3 regions of the Rhizobium sp. PP-F2F-G48 genome follow, and region 2 is predicted to be linked to each of the others. Evidence: predicted binding sites of a transcription regulator. Region 2 holds the regulator's gene; each other region holds the start of a gene.
The links. The regulator LexA, encoded in region 2, represses DNA repair genes until DNA is damaged. The targets are predictions, from matches to a motif close to TGTTCNNNNTGTGTTCNG.
Positions count from the first base shown of each region.

Region 1: the regulator LexA is predicted to act here: its motif matches at 2,640-2,657, upstream of parE (DNA topoisomerase IV subunit B).
Region 3: the regulator LexA is predicted to act here: its motif matches at 2,171-2,188, upstream of C8J36_RS11865 (metallopeptidase family protein).

Region 1 is NZ_SLVH01000002.1:181,671-185,819, reverse strand. It holds gene C8J36_RS05415 (GNAT family N-acetyltransferase) at 1-323, shown strand, start outside; gene parE (DNA topoisomerase IV subunit B) at 384-2,516, opposite strand; gene C8J36_RS05405 (alpha/beta hydrolase) at 2,662-3,558, shown strand; gene C8J36_RS05400 (UbiA family prenyltransferase) at 3,683-4,149, shown strand, end outside.
Region 2 is NZ_SLVH01000001.1:997,116-1,001,264, reverse strand. It holds partial or broken gene C8J36_RS04530 (transposase) at 1-36, shown strand, start outside; gene C8J36_RS04525 (hypothetical protein) at 215-535, shown strand; gene C8J36_RS04520 (hypothetical protein) at 805-1,110, opposite strand; gene lexA (transcriptional repressor LexA) at 1,421-2,137, opposite strand; gene C8J36_RS04510 (single-stranded DNA-binding protein) at 2,398-2,931, opposite strand; gene uvrA (excinuclease ABC subunit UvrA) at 3,228-4,149, shown strand, end outside.
Region 3 is NZ_SLVH01000004.1:135,417-139,565, reverse strand. It holds gene C8J36_RS11870 (DNA polymerase Y family protein) at 1-1,249, opposite strand, end outside; gene C8J36_RS25330 (hypothetical protein) at 1,200-2,153, opposite strand; gene C8J36_RS11865 (metallopeptidase family protein) at 2,325-2,759, shown strand; gene C8J36_RS11860 (DUF1737 domain-containing protein) at 2,796-3,002, opposite strand; gene C8J36_RS11855 (CoA ester lyase) at 2,999-3,901, opposite strand; gene C8J36_RS11850 (type 1 glutamine amidotransferase domain-containing protein) at 4,047-4,149, opposite strand, start outside.

The DNA of each region.
Region 1 (4,149 bases), on a different contig from region 2:
CCGAGGTCTCTTTTCTCGTCGCGCGGCACGACGGCGGCGTCGTCGGATGTTGCGCGCTGGTGGCGGCCGGTGACGGGAGCGGCGAGATCAAGCGGATGTTCGTCGATCCCAAGGCGCGGGGCATGCGGGCAGCGCGGGCCCTCCTGGACGCGATCGAGCAGACGGCCCGGGACACCGGCCTGACGACCGTCCGGCTGGAAACCGGCATCTACCAGCCGGAAGCCATCAGCCTGTATCGCAAGGCCGGCTATCGCGATATCGAGCCGTTCGGGAGCTACATGCCCGATCCGCTCAGCCTCTTCATGGAAAAAATCGTCGTCTGACGCACCTTTCCGCTGTCTCGATCAATTCCCGGCTGCGGCGAAGCCGGGGGCCAGACATCGTCAGATGTCGAGGTTCTCGGCGAAGACGGCGCGCTCCTGGATGAACCGGAAGCGGGCTTCCGGCTTGGTGCCCATGAGATTGTCGACGGCGTCGCGTGTTCCCTCGAAATCGATCTCGTCGATCGAGACCTTGAGAAGCGTCCGCTTCGACGGGTCCATCGTCGTTTCCTTCAACTGGGCCGGCATCATTTCGCCAAGGCCCTTGAAGCGTCCGATCTCGACCTTGCCGCGTCCGGTGAATTCTTTCTCCATCAGTTCGACCCGATGCACATCGTCGCGGGCGTAAAGTGTCTTTGCGCCCTGCGTCATCCGGTAGAGCGGCGGCACAGCAAGATAGAGATGACCGCCACGAATGAGCTCCGGCATCTCCTGATAGAAGAAGGTGATCAGCAGCGAGGCGATATGCGCGCCATCGACATCGGCATCGGTCATGACGATGACCCTGTCGTAGCGAAGGTCTTCCTGCCGATATTTCGACCGCGTCCCGCAGCCGAGCGCCTGGACGAGATCCGAGATCTGCTGGTTGGCCCCCAGCTTCTCGCGGCCGGCACTGGCGACGTTCAGGATCTTGCCGCGCAGCGGCAGGATCGCCTGGTTCGAACGGTTGCGCGCCTGCTTGGCCGAGCCGCCGGCCGAATCGCCTTCTACGATGAAGAGTTCGGCGCCCAGGGCGGAGTTTTGCGAGCAGTCTGCAAGCTTGCCCGGCAGGCGCAGCTTGCGCACCGCGCTTTTGCGTGTGACTTCCTTTTCCTTGCGGCGCCGGACGCGCTCATCGGCGCGCTCGATCACCCATTCGAGCAGCTTGGCCGCTTCCTGTGGATTGCCGGCGAGGAAATGATCGAAGGGATCGCGGATCGCGTTCTCGACGATGCGCTGCGCCTCGACGGTGGCGAGCTTGTCCTTCGTCTGGCCGACGAATTCCGGCTCGCGGATGAAGACGGAGAGCATGCCGGCCGCCGAAATCATCACGTCGTCGGTGGTGACGATCGCCGCGCGCTTGTTCTGCGTTAGGTCGGCATAGGCCTTGAGACCCTTGGTCAGGGCGATGCGCAGGCCCGCTTCGTGCGTGCCGCCCTCGGGTGTGGGAATCGTGTTGCAATAGGAGTGCACGACCGAGTCGCCGCCATACCAGGTGACGGCCCATTCCAGCGCGCCATGGCCACCCGTCTTCTCGGTCTTGCCGGCGAAGATCTCGCGCGTCACCGTGAACTCGGAGCCCATGGTCGCCTTGAGATAATCCTTCAGGCCGCCGGGAAAGTGGAAGACCGCCTTGTCAGGCGTCTCCGTACCCTCGACCAGCGACGGATCGCAGGACCAGCGAATTTCGACGCCGCCAAAAAGATAGGCCTTCGAGCGTGCCATGCGGAAGAGGCGCGCCGGCTCGAACTTGGCGTGCGGCCCGAAAATCTCGGGATCCGGATGAAAGCGGACGCGTGTTCCGCGCCGGTTCTGCACGTCGCCCAATTCCTCGAGACCACCCTGGGGGATGCCCCGCGAAAAGCGCTGGCGATAAAGCCGCCTGTTCCGCGCAACCTCGACCTCCAGCACGTCGGAGAGCGCATTGACGACGGAAACGCCGACGCCGTGAAGACCGCCGGAGGTCTCGTAGACCTTGCTGTCGAACTTGCCGCCGGCATGGAGCACGGTCATGATCACTTCGAGGGTCGACTTGCCCGGAAATTTCGGGTGGTTCTCCACCGGGATGCCGCGACCATTGTCGGTCACGGCGAGACATCCCTCGGCATCGAGATGGACGTCGATGAAATTGGCATGTCCGGCCACGGCTTCGTCCATCGAATTGTCGATGACTTCCGCGAACAGATGATGCAGTGCCTTTTCGTCCGTGCCGCCGATATACATGCCGGGCCGGCGACGAACCGGCTCGAGCCCCTCGAGCACCTCGATGGCCGACGCATTGTAGTCGCCCGTATCCGTCTTCAGCTGCGAAGCCGGCGTTCCCGGAGCCCGCGTCGTCTTCGGTTCGTCCGCCTTGGGCGCGAGACCGGCTTTATCGTCGCCGCCTTTGGCGGCCGGCGTCTTCAGGTCCAGCGTCTTCGGCTCGGGCGGCTTCGTTTCCGAAGGCTTCCGAGGAGCGGGCGCTGCGTTCGCGAAAAGGTCGTTGCTGTCCGTCATCTGGTGCGTCAAACGTCTTTCGATGTGTCGGCTGATCCTGTAGGGCGGGGCGCCGGCTGTCGATCCCGGCCCACCTCTTCATATAGAGGCCGGGGGTGCGGCGAAAGAGCCAAGAGCGCCGAAGAGATCAAAAAGGGAACAAAACATGGCCCGATCCACACTTTCTTTTAAACGCCTTGCCGTTTTAAAGGCGGTTGGTCTGGTGGCCGCCTTTGTCCTCGCCCATGGCTGCGCCCGCGCCGAGACATTGCGACCGTTCAAGGACGAACTTTTCGCCTATGGGCGCGTGCTCGAGTCCCGCGACGGCGGCGACTGGCTGACGGTCGACTATGACGAGATGCGGGACATCAATGGCCGTGACGAGGTCCCCGAGCGTCGGGTCAAGCGCCCCTATGTCGCGCTCGGCGTCAAGCGTTTCCAGGAAAACGAGACGATCGATGTCGGCGGGCGCGGGCTCGACGTGTTCAGGGTCGGGACGCCGGAGAACGCAGCCTTCACGGTGATTTTCATTCACGGTCGCGGAGGGGATCGGCGGCTCGGCGCGAACGACGATTCCTTCGGGGGCAATTTCAACCGGCTGAAGAACCTCGCGGTGGAAAATGGCGGTGTCTATTATGCGCCGAGCGCCCGATCCTTCGACACGGATGGTGCGGCCGATATTGCCGGCCTGATCGATGGTGTCGCGCGCCGCTCTCCCGGCCGGCCGGTCATCCTGTCCTGCGCGTCCATGGGCAGCTTCCTCTGCTGGGGCGTCTCCCGCAACGCGACCGCCGTCAAGCAGCTTTCCGGCATGATGATCATGGGCGGCGCAACCGATCCGGATTTCACCAAAAGTGCGGCCTTCGCCCGCAAGCTGCCGATGTTCTTCAGCCACGGCAGCGCCGACAAGACATACAGGGCGGACGACCAGGCGGCCCTCTACACGCGCTTGAAGAAGGGCGGCTACCCCACCCGCTTCGTCCTGTTTCAAACGGGAACGCACGGCACGCCGGTCCGGATGACCGATTGGCGGGACGCCATCAACTGGATCCTCTCGCGATAGATACAACCTGAGCGATTTTCTCTTCATTAACCACCGATTGAAGTCTCGCCTTCGTGCGGGCTGCCGTTCGTTTTTCTGAAAGCACCGCATGACATCTTCCCGGCACTGAGAACACGGGAGTGCGATGATGGATGCGCGAACCGACACACGGCTTGTTCCGCTTTGCGTCGATCTGGACGGGACGCTCGTCGCGGCGGACACGCTGTGGGAAGGCGTCGCCGTTTTGCTGTTCCGCAATCCGCTGATGGTGTTCGCGCTCCTTCGTTGGGCACTGCGCGGCAAGGCGCATCTGAAACATGAGGTCGCCGTGCGATCCGGGCGCACCGGTGCCGATTGGCCCTATCGCCCGGAGGTGATCGCACGGCTGCGGCAGGAGCGGGAGACCGGTCGCGACGTCGTGCTCGTCACCGGGGCCGCGGAGCGGGTGGCGCTCGATGTCGCGGCCCATACCGGCGTCTTCACCGAAGTCCTGCATTCCTCCCGCACCCACAACCTGACGCGCCATCGCAAGTGCCGGGAACTGGTCGCGCGCTACGGCGATGCGGGGTTCGACTACATGGGCAACAGCCGCGATGACGTACCGGTGTTCGA
Region 2 (4,149 bases):
ATCTGCATCGCAGCCGCTGTTATCTTCTGGCTGTGAATTTTATGAGTCCTGAGCCTAGTGCAATGCCAAAAAAGGAAAGCCGTCATCTCGGACAGGTGCGCGACAAATCGATTGAAAGTGATGAGGCCTTCGCTATTCTTCGATTAGCGTACTCGAACGGACGCAATCGAATTTCCTGGGGAGGAGACTGAACGACATGATCACAAAAAACTGCATGGCAGGCGCCCTCTTGGTGAGCGCCACCTTCTTGTCAAACCCCGCGCAAGCGGAAGATCTTGTCTTCACGCTGAAGAACGGTACGCAATCGGTTCTCACGCGATTCTACACGTCACCCGTCGGCGTCAGCGACTGGGAGAGGGACGTCTTCGGAGAGCAGGTGCTCAGTCCTGGCGAGACGATCGAACTGACGATCGCGGACGGACGCGACGTTTGCGACTACGACATGCGGTTCGAGTTCGAGGAGGGGTCAGACTTGGCGACGACTGAAGACAAGCAAAACCTGTGCGAGATGGGATCCTATACCATTCACGAATAGCGGACGCCGTTGTGCCGAAAGATGCCGGAATCAACAATAGTGGAAGCAGCCAGACAGACGTTGGGCTTTAGAGTGAGCTGGCTGCTCCAACTGTCGTCATGGGAACGCCATTGCCGAGATCGTTGTTGGCGTACTTGATCACGAGGATACTAAGGACGGATGCTAGCATCCCGACGAAAATCATTCTCATAGCGTGATCCTTTGCGCACGGTCTGCGCTTGAAAAGAGATGGTACGGCGCCATTGCCAGCGATCCTTTATCAGCGATCTTCAGTCGAAATCGCCGATCCGACCATGCTGCTCAAGAACGAGGGCTGGGCCGGCTTCGCCAATCGCTGTGTTGCCCCGCCTTGAGACGACTGCCGTGCCCGCATGTCCGCGTGCAAGACGACTGGCCAAAGCGCGGGCTTCATCGGCGGTCTTGATGCTCAATGGTCGATCGGATAGCGAAATCTCGCCTTCGCGATCGTCGAAGACCAGGACTTCAAAACTTTCCAATGTTCCCGGCATCTCGGTCTCCGCAGTGTTCGGCCGGTTAACGCCGATGTCCGCAAGCAGTTCCGTCTGCTTCTCCATCGTGCAGATTTCTCTGAAAAACGCGTGCCGCTGGATCTCGCGAGCCGAGTGCCTGCATCCGCTTCTCGTATCCTCTTCGCCTCCCCAACGGTTTCGAGAATAGCAATCCCCGCCTCCATCCTTGTCGAACGAAAGCAACAGAAAGAAGGCCGCACCATGAGAAACAAGCAAACCGCGCATTGATGAAATGCACGGCGCGAGGTCACTATCGAAGCGGACAGGACGAGGAATTCAGGACGAGGAAAACCGATGCTTGCCCTGGAGACCGACGCCTCCAATCGGCCACCCCTCGCCGGAAACCATATCCTTTTTACTGGTAGTGGCGGATCAAGCCGACAAGCTTTCCCTGAACCTTGACCCGGTCCGGTCCGAAAATCCGCGTCTCATAGGCCGGGTTGGCCGCCTCCAGAGCGACAGAGGCTCCCTTGCGGCGGAAGCGTTTCAAGGTCGCCTCTTCGTCATCGACCAAGGCCACGACGATCTCGCCCGGGCTGGCGCTGTTCGCACTCCGGATGATGACGGTATCGCCATCGAGAATGCCCGCTTCGATCATCGAGTCCCCCCGAACTTCCAACGCATAATGCTCGCCACTGCCGAGCATGAAAGCGGGAACGGCAATGTCATGCGTGTTGTTCTGGATAGCGGAAATCGGCACGCCGGCAGCAATCCGACCCATGACAGGAACGGAGACGCTGTTATCGTTTCCGACGCCAATGGCAGCCTTCGCCGGTGTTTCCGGGACAGAGGACGGGCGACTTCCCTGAATGACGCTCGGTGAAAACCCCCGCTTCGGCGGTGTCGACGCGAGATAGGCGTCCGGCAGCTTGATCACCTCGAGCGCCCGCGCCCTGTTTGGCAAGCGCCGGATAAAGCCACGCTCTTCGAGCGCCGTGATCAGCCGATGGATGCCGGACTTGGAGGCCAGTTCCAGAGCATCCTTCATCTCGTCGAACGATGGCGGAACACCCGATTCCTTCATGCGCTCATGAATGAAAATCAACAATTCCTGTTGCTTGCGGGTCAGCATGATCAAACGACTCCAAAGTCACGAAACAAAGCAAGAACAGTGTTATATGTTCCTCATGTGTTCTGCAAGTGCCATTCCGCCGAAGTGAACCGTTCATCGACGAAAAGGCGAATTCGTTCAGATGCGTTGCTTGCGGCGAGGTCCTTTCCGAAAGGACAGACCTTGAGATCAGCGTTCATCGCTCCGGCAATAAGAAACGCCGTCGCAAGCAGGCTCGCAACGGCGAAAAGGCTATTTGACACTCGGTGTCCAAGACGGAATCAGAACGGAATGTCGTCATCCAGATCGCGCGAGAAGCCACCGCTCGCCCCGCCGGTGCTGCCGCCCGAACGACCGCCGGACGACTGGGCCGGACGATCGAAATCGTCGCCATAGTTCGGTCCGCTGCCCCCGCCGTAATCCGAACTCCCACGGTTTCCACCACCACTACCGCCGCCGCCGTCACGGCCATCCAGCATGGTCAGCGTCGAATTGAAGCCCTGAAGCACCACTTCGGTGGAATAGCGGTCGTTGCCGTCCTTGTCCTGCCATTTGCGTGTCTGCAAGGCGCCTTCGAGATAAAGCTTGGCGCCCTTCTTCACATATTGTTCGACGACCTTGCACAGGCCCTCGTTGAAAACGACGACCGTATGCCACTCGGTCTTCTCGCGTCGCTCGCCCGAATTTCGGTCGCGCCAGCTTTCGGACGTGGCGATGCGCAGGTTCGCGATCGGCTTTCCGTCCTGCGTCCGCCGGATTTCCGGGTCCGCCCCGACATTTCCGATGAGGATCACCTTGTTTACGCTACCAGCCATCTCTTTGTCCTGTCTCCTGAAAGCGGCCCAACGTCCCGCAATGTGCGCAAAGCCTACGCTGTTGGATCTGGCTTTTCGCCCTCGACCCGCGGCAATCCACAACAGTTTGCAAATTTGTTCTTTATTTGTTCTAATTCTTCGTTATGATCCTGTCAACCATGCACGCGCCGGGCTTCCGATGCTCAACGAGCCTGCCCGGACCGGGACGTTCGAATTGCGGTTTCGCCCGAGGCCGGGTCGACATATGAAGTATTGATCTTAAGTAAGGGCTTCGTCCCCATACAGAGCGTTTGACCATGAGCGAATTCAAGACCATCTCGATCCGCGGTGCGCGGGAGCACAATCTCAAGGGTATCGACCTCGATCTCCCGCGCAACAAACTGATCGTGATGACCGGCCTTTCCGGGTCGGGAAAATCGTCGCTCGCCTTCGACACGATCTATGCGGAAGGGCAGAGGCGCTACGTCGAGAGCCTGTCGGCCTATGCGCGCCAGTTTCTGGAGATGATGCAGAAGCCGGATGTGGACCTGATCGAAGGTCTTTCGCCCGCAATTTCGATCGAACAGAAGACGACGTCGAAGAACCCCCGCTCGACCGTGGGAACGGTGACGGAGATCTACGACTATATGCGCCTTCTTTTCGCGCGCGTCGGTGTCCCCTATTCGCCGGCGACCGGGCTGCCAATCGAGAGCCAGACGGTGAGCCAGATGGTTGACCGTATCCTTGCGATGGAGGAAGGCGCTCGCCTGTACATCCTCGCGCCGATGATCCGGGGCCGTAAGGGCGAGTACAAGAAAGAACTCGCGGAGCTGATGAAAAAGGGCTTTCAGCGCGTCAAGGTCGATGGCCAGTTCTACGAGATCGCCGATGTCCCCGCGCTCGACAAGAAATACAAGCACGATATCGATGTGGTGGTCGATCGCCTGGTCGTGCGCGGCGATATTGCTGCGCGGCTGGCCGACAGTCTGGAAACATCGCTCAGGCTGGCCGATGGTCTTGCGATAGCCGAATTTGCCGACAAGCCTCTGCCCGAGAAGGAGACCTCGGCCGGCGGCTCCGCGAACAAATCGCTCAACGAGACGCATGAGCGGGTGCTGTTTTCGGAGAAATTCGCCTGCCCCGTCTCCGGCTTCACGATTTCCGAGATCGAACCGCGGCTGTTTTCCTTCAACAATCCGTTCGGTGCCTGCTCCACCTGCGACGGCCTCGGCAGTCAGC
Region 3 (4,149 bases), on a different contig from region 2:
CGGGATGGGTCAGAAGCCGCAGGGGCCGCACGGGCACGACCGGCCATTCCTCCGCCTGCAGCCGTCTGGCTGCCGAAAACGCGCCATCGCTCGCCGGCTGAAGGCTTGCCGCCCGCTCGGGAATATGGCTTGCCGCGAGAACGGCGATCGACAGCACGTCATCTCCGAAGCGGGCAATAACGCGATCGGTGAAATCGGCAAGCGCCCGGCTTTGGTCCGGTCGTCCGGAAAAGTCGTCCTGAACGGAGGAGATCGGCTCGGCCTTGAGCACGCAGAGCCGCAAGATCTCGAAACCATAGCCGGCATCCAGATCGTCATGCACCGCAGCCAGCCGCTCCCGATAGAGCGCTGCGATGCGCTTTGGATCGCGCAACGGAGACGACGTGCCGGCGAGCAGTCGGAACACCTTGCCGTCGACGCGGAAAAGCAGAAGTTCGAACTGGCGCCCGCCCTCTCCCCGCTCCTCCAGCCGGGTCTTCAGCCCGCCGGCCAGTTGCAGCGCCAGGCCGAGAATGTCGTCCTCGCCCGAAACCGGCGAGATCAGCCGGCGCTCGACCGAAAGCTCGGCCACAGGCCGACGCGGAGACAGCGGCTCGTCGTCGAGCCCCAGCGCCTGGTCGAGCCGGAGGAAGACGAGCGGCCCGAAGCGGCGGGCAAGGGCGGCCCTCGGCGCCTCCATGAGATCTCCGATATGCGTCAGCCCCAGCCGGATCAGCGTATCCGTCACCGCCTGCGGCAATCGCAGCGCCATCACGGGCAGCGGTCCGAGCGCCACGGCCTCCTCCCCCGCTTCGATGACGTCATTGCCGGAAAACCGGGCGAGCGCCCAAGCCAGACCCGGCGAAGCCGCAATCGCTCCGCGCGCTTCAACGCCGAGCTGGAAAAGCCGCGACAGGACATCGTCGAGCAGCGCTTTTTCTCCACCATGCAGATGCGTACAGCCGGTGATGTCGAGCGCCAGGCCGTCGGCACCCGCATAGGCGACCAGCGGCGTGTAGCGATCGCACCAGTCGGCAAGCCCAGAGAGAAAGCTCTGGTCGGCGGCGGGATCGGCCGGCAGCACGTCGAGCGTCGGATGCATGGCGCGGGCTTCGGCCACGCCCTGCCCCCGCTTCAGCCGCAGGCGCTCGGCCAGGCCGTCGAGCGCCACGATCCGCATGGCATTCTCGACCTTGTCGGAGAACACCACCGGCGGGTGATCAGGACGCCCGTTTGTAAGCCACGACGCGCCCCAGCGCCGGCGTGCCACCCGGTCGGCCGACAGATGCGGGAAGGACAGCGACAGGATCCGCTGCGTTTGCCGGAAGAGGGACGGCGACGGAATCGAGAGGGTAGAACCGGCGCGCATGGGAACTCCATTCAAGATAGGCATCGACAGGGGAAAAGGCCCGTGTCTTCTCGGCAATCACGTGAAAGGCAGGATGCCCGATGCCGGTCGAAAGCATCGTGCCATCGGGCAGCATGAACGGGGCCGCGGGCGCAGGACGTACGAGAAGGCGCAGATGCGCGCTGCTCGTCTCCTCCTCGCCTGCCTGGCGCAGCAGAAGGATCGGAACGCCGCTGCCCATCGACCGCAGCTGCAGCCGCCGGCTTTCGACAAGACCGAGACGTGCCGGATTGCCGCGGATCTCCAGAATGACGGCGGAGAAGACGGAAAAGCCGAGCGCCGCCTCGGCAATCCACAACGCCTGCTGGAGGTTGCGCGGCCGCGAGAAAAGGGCGGCACGAAGATCGATGCCGAGAAGCGACAGACCGACCCCGTAGGGTTCGCCCGCTTCCTGTCCCGCCATCGGCTCGGAGATCCAGAGGATGGGGCCGAGCTCGCCTTGCGCCTTGCGCCGTGCCTGACAAAGGGCGGCAAGCCCGAGCGTGAACCCTGTGGCGGCACCGGCATCGCGCGTTTCCGCCACACGGATCTCGCTCAAACCCTTGAGCGGCAGGCCGCCGGACATGGCATGATCGAGCGCGGGAACGCCAAGCGGCAGCACGTCGTCCTGCACGGTCGAAAACCGGCCGGACGCGGAAAACCCGGCGTGTTCGCCCTCGGTCTTCAAGGTGGGAAGACAGGAACCGGAGGGCCTGTCTCGTTCCAATCGGGCAATGGCATCGCGCAGGGCGAGCACCGTCTCCCGCGGCACAGCGTTTTCAGCCATGGCAGTCAGCTCCTATCCGTTCTTGCTATGTTCTTATTGATTCCAGAGCTTCAAAAAAGAGTCAACGCAGTTGGGAAAAGATTCCGTAGATTCTGCACAATCGCCTGCCGGTGCGAAATGCTTCTCGAAATGAACCGGGAAATGTCTATATAAACGAGACAAGGAGTATCCATGGCCCGGATTGACCAAAGCGACGATTGGCGTGAGCGCCATGCGCCGACCATCAGCACGTTCGAGTCCCTGACGCTGGAGGCCTATGGGCATCTTCCAGAGGAATTCCGGCTGCTGGCCACCGATCTGATCATCGACATCAAGGATTTTCCGGATGACGACGTGTTCGAAGACATGGCGCTGGAAACGCCGTTCGACCTGCTGGGTCTGTTCGAGGGCCGCGGCATCGGCGAGCGTTTCACCATGGAAACCGGCACGATGCCGAACCGGATCACGCTCTACCGCCGGCCCATCCTCGATTACTGGGCCGAAAACGATGAAACGCTGGGCGACATCATCACCCATGTGCTGATCCACGAGATCGGTCACCATTTCGGCCTGTCGGACGACGATATGGAGCGCATCGAGGCCAGCGTGGAGCATGTCGGCGGGTGATGAACCCGCCGCATGATGTGTGAACCGCGCTGTCGCCTATTGCTCGGACAGCTTCATATCCGGCACATAGTCCTTGCCCGCGACCTCTTTCACCACGGCCTGACCGCACTGCATGACCTGCGCATCCGCGTTGAAGGTATAGGTCGGCGATCCGTGCAGAACCCAGCCCTGATTCAGGGCGGCCGTCACCTTGTGGCAGAAGCTCGCATCGTCGGGACCGGTGAGAAAGCGATAGAGTTTCATGTCGGCGTTCCTTTGCTTTTGATAGCCTCGATCTTGGCAAGGCAGGCGAGCGCCTGTTCCAGATGCAGGACCTCGACCATCTTGCCCTTGTGGACGATGACCGATCGGCCCGCATTGTCGGGATGATCGAAGGCCACAACGATCTCCCGGGCGTCGGCCTCGTCCGCGGCCGAAGGTGCGAAAGCGGCATTCGCCGGGGCGATCTGCTGCGGATGGATCAGCATCTTGCCGTCAAACCCCATATCGCGACCCGCCGCGCATTCCTGCGCAAAACCTTCCGCGTCGCGGATGTCGTTGAACACGGCGTCGAGAACATCGAGTCCGCTGCCGCGGGCCGCGAGAAGGATCTGCATGAGCCAGGGCACGAGATAGGTGCGTCCGGGAAGAGCCGCAACGCCCGTCTCCTTGCGCAGATCGTTAAGGCCGGGAATGAGGCAATCGAGCCGTCCGCCGCGCGTGCGCCCCGTCTCGGCGATCGGCGCCACGTTGAGAACGCCCCTCGGGGTCTCGATCATCGCCCAAAGCCGCAGGTCCTCCGGTGCGTCCCCCTCGTCCAGCCGTTCGGCGATGTCGAGGATATCCCGCGGCCCCTCCACCTTGGGCACGAGGATGGCATCGAACCGGCAGTTTGAGAGAGCGGCGAGATCCGCTTCGCCGAAACCGGAGGCAAGGCCATTGATCCGCACGATCCGCTCGATGCCCGGCGTCTCCTGCGCCAGATGGCGCACCAGTGCCGCGCGCGCGTCGGACTTCCGATCCGGAAGCACGGCATCTTCCAGATCGTAGATCACCGCATCGGGCGCAAGGCTGATAACCTTTGCAAGCGCACGGTCATTATCGGCCGGCACGCAGAGCACGGAACGGCGCAGGCGACGGGGATGGCGGTCGGACATAGATATCATGCCCTGTTGTGCCTTTCCCTTCCCGTCTGCGCAAGTCTCACCCGTCCGAAGTTCCCCCGGGAGCAACACGCCGAGAGACAGGCAGCAACAAGCCGGCTCCATCGTTCGACGGAGCCGGCTGACTGTTTTAGAAGGGTAGGCCTCAGGCGGCCTTGCGGTCGTGGAGACCTTCTTCGACTTCCTCGACGATCTTTGCCACGAAGGCATCGAGATCTCCGGGATTGCGGGAGGTGATGATGCCCTTG